2 regions of the Rhodococcus sp. ABRD24 genome follow, and region 2 is predicted to be linked to the other one. Evidence: riboswitches for the same ligand, from Rfam matches in the RefSeq annotation. Region 2 holds a riboswitch; the other holds the start of a gene.
What was found. A riboswitch is a leader RNA that binds a small molecule or an ion and turns the genes downstream of it on or off. The one in region 2 is predicted to bind thiamine pyrophosphate.
Positions count from the first base shown of each region.

Region 1: another riboswitch for thiamine pyrophosphate. It lies ahead of thiO (glycine oxidase ThiO); the one in region 2 lies ahead of ERC79_RS19390 (TenA family protein).

Region 1 covers NZ_CP035319.1:1,687,257-1,690,350, forward strand. Annotated here, with positions in the region: gene thiO (glycine oxidase ThiO) at 1-1,026, opposite strand, end outside; TPP riboswitch at 1,024-1,135, opposite strand; gene thiE (thiamine phosphate synthase) at 1,162-1,854, shown strand; gene ERC79_RS07610 (glycosyltransferase 87 family protein) at 1,906-3,094, opposite strand, start outside.
Region 2 covers NZ_CP035319.1:4,346,399-4,349,492, reverse strand. Annotated here, with positions in the region: gene ERC79_RS19395 (carboxylesterase/lipase family protein) at 1-1,203, opposite strand, end outside; TPP riboswitch at 1,281-1,377, shown strand; gene ERC79_RS19390 (TenA family protein) at 1,371-2,093, shown strand; gene ERC79_RS19385 (ABC transporter substrate-binding protein) at 2,090-3,094, shown strand, end outside.

The sequences.
Region 1 (3,094 bases), 2.4 Mb from region 2:
CGCCTCCGCCAGGGGTGTGCCATCGAGGATCGCGACCGTTGCGTCCGCGGTCACCGGGGTCATCAGGATGCCGTTGCGGCCGTGCCCGGTGGCGAGCACCATGCGGTCCGAGACCCGGCCGATGATCGGCAGGTTGTCCGGACTCATCGGTCGCAGACCAGCTTTCACCTCGTAGAGTTCGTACTCGCCGATCGCGGGCATCAGTGCCTCCGCGTCGGCAATGAGGTCTCGGACACCGGCGACGGTGACCTGTGTGTCGTGTCCCGACTCGTACTGCGTTGCGCCGACCACGATGCCATCGGCGCGCGGCACCAGGTACGACGGCCGTCCGTGCACGCTGCCGCGAATGGTGCGGCGCGGCGCGGGCGTCACTCCCGGGCGGGCCCGCAGGCGCAGGATCTCACCCTTGACCGGGCGCACCGGCAGGTTCGGCCACAGCTGCGCGGAGTTCGAGCCCGCCGACAGCACCACCTGATCGGTGGTGAGCTCGTCGAGATCCGTCACCGCACGTTCGACCAGTTCGACACCGGCGGCGATCGTCGCGGTCCGCAGCGCCTGTACCAGCAGTCGATTGTCGACGGCCAGTTCGGTGGGCGCCTGCAGCGCCAGCCGGATCCCGCGGCCCAGCGACGGTTCGAGCTCGCGGATCTGAGCGCGGTTCAGGATGCGCAGCTCGTGGCCCTGCGTCTCGACCCACTCCGCGATCGTGTGCAGGTCCGCAGCGTCGGCGGCGTCGAGAGCGACGGTCAGCGAATCGTCGGACGTGACCAGACTCACGCCCGCGATACGTTCGAGTTCGGTGCCGAAGCCGGGCCACCGTTGCAGCGACGCCGCACCCAGTGCGAGCGCCTTCTCCTCGCCGGGCCAGCCTTCCGACAGCGGTGCCAGCATTCCGCCCGCCACCCACGAGGCGCCGCTACCGGGCGCCGGGTCGTACAGCGTCACCGCCCAGCCGCGCTGTGCCGCGCGCCAGGCGATCGACAGGCCAATCACTCCGCCGCCGACGACGGATACCGATCGGGTCATTCACTCCACCTCACTCCCTGCGCCGGCATGATCCGGGTCAGGTATGACGGTCGGGGCCGGCAGGCCCCCTCTCAGCCCCGTACCCCTCGGGACTCCCGTGTTGATTCATCCACGCTAGAGACTACCGTTTCAGGTGTGCATGCCTCCCAGTCCGTCAAGCGCCTGACGCCCCGCGAGCGACTCGCGGACGCGCGTCTCTACCTCTGCACCGATGCCCGCCGCGACAAGGGCGATCTGGCTCACTTCGTCGAGGCGGCGCTCGCCGGTGGCGTCGACATCATCCAGCTGCGCGACAAGGGCTCGGCCGGCGAGCGCGAGCTGGGACCGCTGGAGGTCAAGGAGGAGTTGGCCGCGCTCGCGGTGATCGGTGCCGCGACCCGCCGGCACGGCGCGCTGCTCGCCGTCAACGACCGCGCCGACCTCGCGCTCGCCGCGGGAGCCGACGTCCTGCACCTCGGCCAGAACGACCTGCCCGTGCACTATGCGCGCCGCATCGTCGGCCCGGACGTCGTGATCGGACGCTCGACGAACAACCGCGCACAGGCCAGCCTCGCCGCGATCGAGGAGGACGTCGACTACTTCTGCACCGGACCGGTCTGGGCCACGCCTACCAAACCGGGGCGGACGGCGTCGGGGCTGGACCTGGTCCGCAGCACCGCCGAGGCGCAGCCGGTGCGGCCCTGGTTCGCGATCGGCGGCGTCGACCAGGAGCGCCTGCCGGAGATCCTCGACGCCGGCGCCACCCGCGTCGTCGTCGTGCGCGCCATCACCGCGGCCGAGGACCCGCAAGCCGCCGCGCAGGCGCTCTCCGACGCCCTGCGCAGCTAGCTTCCCCGCGCTTTGCGCACTTGTCGCGAGATCTCGAGCGGCGAAACCGCGCTAAGTGCGCAAGGCGCTGTCGGGGATGGGGCGTCCAGCGCGGCGCGCGATGATTGTCGCGCCGATCATCACCGCGACGTACAGCAGGACGTAGATGTTCATCAGCACGTCAGCGATGGTCCACCATGGCGGAAACAAGAACAGCCCCACCACCACGTTGTCCTCTTCCCACCGGTACGGCCAGGCGCCGGCAGCGAGGTACACCACCAGCGCGGCCATCCACCACCAGCGATTCGTCAGCGTCCGGTGCACGATGTACACCAACAACGGCACGAACCACACCCAGTGGTGACTCCACGAGAACGGGGACACCACCGCGGCGGTCAGGCCGGTCACCGTCACCGCGAGCAGGCGCTCCCCGCCGTGATACAGCCGCCACACCACCCACATACTCCCGGCCACCACCACCATTGCAAGTGACAGCCACAGCCACAGCGGCGCCGACGCACCGGTCAGGTGCGCGATGACACCCCGCAGCGACTGGTTCGACGGGTGTGTGTCCGCCGCGATCCGGGTGGACTCGAAGAACGTCTTGGTCCAGTACTGCCGCGAATCATCGGGCAGCACAAGCCAGCTCAGCCCGATCGTTGCCGCGATGGTTCCGACCGCCACCGCCGCAGCCCGCCACTGGCGCAGTACCAGGTAGTAGAGGACGAAGTACCCCGGCGTGAGCTTGATGCCCGCCGCGATGCCGACACCGATGCCCTCGAGCTTGCTGCGCTCGCCGCGTGAGGTATCCCACAGCACCAGCAGCATGAGTACGAGATTGATCTGGCCGTAGAACAGCGTCGTGCGGACCGGTTCGAGAAACGTACACGCGACCGCCAGCAACGCCGACAAGGTCACGACGTACGGGGTGATCCGGTAACCGAGCATCCGCCAGCACAGCGCAACGATCACCACCAGCAGAACCAGATTGATCCCCATCCACACGTGCCGACCGGTACCGATGGGCAGCAGTCCGAGCGGGATGAAGGCAAGCGTCGAGAAGGGAGTGTAGGTGTAGAGCAGTCCGTGGATGACGGGCTGGGTGTAGAGCGGCAGGTGCTCCATCACGTGCCGGGCGCCGTCGCGGTACACGTCCAGATCGGCGCCACCGGAGAACAAGCCGATGTTCGGCATCCACAGGCGGACGGTGGTCGACACCAGCACCGCCGAGACCGCCGCCCACAACGCCAGGACCGCAAGA
Region 2 (3,094 bases):
CCGACTGTGGCCGTCGGCAACCCACAGCGCGGGCATCCGGAAGGCCGCGTCACGCGAGATCGCAAGTGCTCCTCTGGGTTTGGTACTGTCCGGATAGGCGGCAACGATCTCGGCCAGCCGCAACGCCGAGAGTTCCGGATTATCCTGTGCCAGACCGGAGAACATCTGCTGGACGGCCTCCGCGCTGACCGGAAGCAGCGGCGAACGCATGAACTTGAAGATCGATGCCTCGTCCTTGTTGGAACCGATGATCAGCGGAATCCGGTGCGAGTGACCCTTCTGGAACGCGGCGACCGGGTAGTGCGGGACAAGATCGCGGTCGACGACCGGCGACATCGCCAGCGTCCCGGGCACGCGGACAGGGACCTCGTCGACGAGGATGTCGCCGGCCTTCACGAGCCGCTCGACCGGCATGTCCCACAGATCGCCCACCCGATCCGCCGGTAGATCGAGGATCTCGAGGAACCGCGCGGCCACCGTCGCGGCCCGCTCGGCGCCGTACACCGACGTCGCCGGTGGGCTCTGTGCGATGGCGCGGTGGAACAACCCCTCGGCGCGGGGCACCGTCATCAGCGTGGTGATCGCACCACCACCGGACGACTCCCCGAACAGCGTCACTTCGCCGGGATCGCCACCGAACGCAGCGATGTTCTCCCGCACCCACTCGAGCGCCGCGATCTGATCCCGCAGACCGAGGTTCGACTCGAACACGCGGTCGGCGCTGGAGAACGATGACAGATCCAGGAAGCCCAGCGTTCCGAGCCGGTAGTTGAACGTGACGATCACGACATCCCCGCGTTCGGCGAGAAGCCGGCCGTCGTAGACGGGTTGCGCCGACGAGCCCAGGCAATATGCGCCGCCATGAATCCACACCATGACCGGCCGCGGCTGGCCGTCCGGTCTGGGGGCCCAGACGTTGACCGTCAGGCAGTCCTCGTCGAGCATCATCGTCGGATCGATCGGCACGGACGTGTCGTGTCCCTGCGGCGCGATCGGCCCGAATGCGCGACAGTCCCGTACCCCGGCCCAGGGCTGTGGCGCGGCTGGACTGCGAAATCTCAGTCCCCCCGTCGGCGGTGCCGCGTAGGGAATGCCCTTCCAGGAGAAAACGGAACCGTCGGAATATCCGCGCGCCTTGCCGAGGGGTGTCTCGACGGTGAGCGTGTCCGGCTCTCCAGCTTCGATGACGTGCGTGGCTTCCATGACGCGGCCTCCTCACTCCGGCGCGCAGACAAGGTCGAATGCCAAGGTACCAATCCTGCGGTGCTAAGGTCGGCTCGTTCACTGACACGGGGTGCTCCGCACGGGCGGGGCTGAGAACACACCCGGGAACCTGCATCAGGTAATGCTGACGAAGGGATGTCACGGCGATGACAACGTCTGTCCACGACACTTCTGTTCACACCGAACTCGGTCGATTCACCGATCACCTGTGGGAGCGCACCGCGGTCCTGCGTGACGCAATCGACAATCTCGAGTTCCTCCGCCGACTGGGAGACGGCACACTGCCACTCGACGTCTTCCGCGTCTACATCGAGCAGGACGCGCTCTACCTCGCCGAATATGCCAAGGCACTCGCGCTCGTGGCCTCACGCGCCCCGGACCCGCAGTCCGCGGCGTTCTGGGCGACGTCGGCGGCAACCGCCGCGGTAGTGGAGACCTCTCTACACGAGAGCCTGCTGACCAGCGGGGCCTTGCCCGAGAGCGAGGCCGTGCCGGCGCACTCGCAGGCCTGTCTCGGGTACGTGTCGTACCTGACGGCCACGTCGGCGACCGAGTCGTACGCGGTTGCCGCGGCCGCCCTGCTTCCGTGCTTCTGGATCTACGCCGACGTGGGCAGCCGCCTGGCCGCAAGCGCCCACGACGTACTCGCAGTGGATCCATCGCACCCGTACGCACAGTGGGTCACGACGTACGACAGCCCGGAGTTCCAGGAGTCGGTGGTCACCGCGCGCCGACTCGTCGACGCTGCCGCGGACGCCGCGACTGCCGAGCAACGCGCAGCAATGGTCCGCGCATTCGTGATCGCGACCCGATACGAGCTCATGTTCTGGGACACGGCGTTGCACCCTCAGCCTTGGCCGGCCTCGTGACGACGGTATCGAGACTCCGCCGGGCCCTTGCCACCTCGGCAATCGTCGCGTCCGCCTTGAGTATCCTCACCGGCTGCGGCAGCAGCGACGAATCCGGCAACACCATCCGTTTTGCGCTGGACTGGACGCCCAATACGAATCACACCGGGCTGTTCGTCGCGCTGCAGGAGGGGTATTTCGCGGATGCGGGCCTCAGCGTGGAGGTGCTGCCCTACAACAACACCGCGCCCGACACGCTCGTCGATGCCGGCAACGCCGAATTCGGCACCAGCTTCCAGGATTCGGCCACGTTCTCCCGCGCGGCCGGGGCACAGACGGTCTCGGTGATGGCACCGCTGCAGCACTGGGCAACCGGTATCGGCGTCAAGGCCGATCGAACGGACCTTGCACGTCCCAAGGACCTGGACGGCAAGACCTACGCCGGATTCGGCGATCCCGGCGAAGGGGAGATTCTTCGTCAGGTGATCCGGAATGACGGCGGCACGGGAGATTTCAAGTCCGTCATCCTCGGAACCTCGGCCTACGAGGCCGTGTACGGCGGCCAGGCCGATTTCACGGTCTCGTACTTTGCGTGGGAGGGCATCGAAGCCGCGCGACGCGGCACCCCGATGCGCTACTTCCACTACACCGACTACGGCTTCCCGGACGCATATGCGATCGTCGTCAACGGCAACGAGAGGTGGCTGACCGAGCACCCCGAGCAGGCCCGCAAGTTCGTGCAGGCGCTGCAGCGCGGCTATCAGCTGGCCGCTGACGACCCCGACCTCGGCGCACGCGCCCTGATCGACGCGAATCCTGGTGCGTTCAGCGACGAGGAGCTGGTGTTCGAGAGCCAGCGGATGCTCGCCGCCGACTACATGAAGGACTCGTCCGGGCGGGTCGGCACGCAGACACGTGAGCAGTGGGCCGGTTACTCAGGCTTCCTGTTCGACAATGGGCTGCTCTCGGGTCCGGACGGCAAACCGCTCACCACCGAGCCCGACTGGTCGGCGTACTTCACC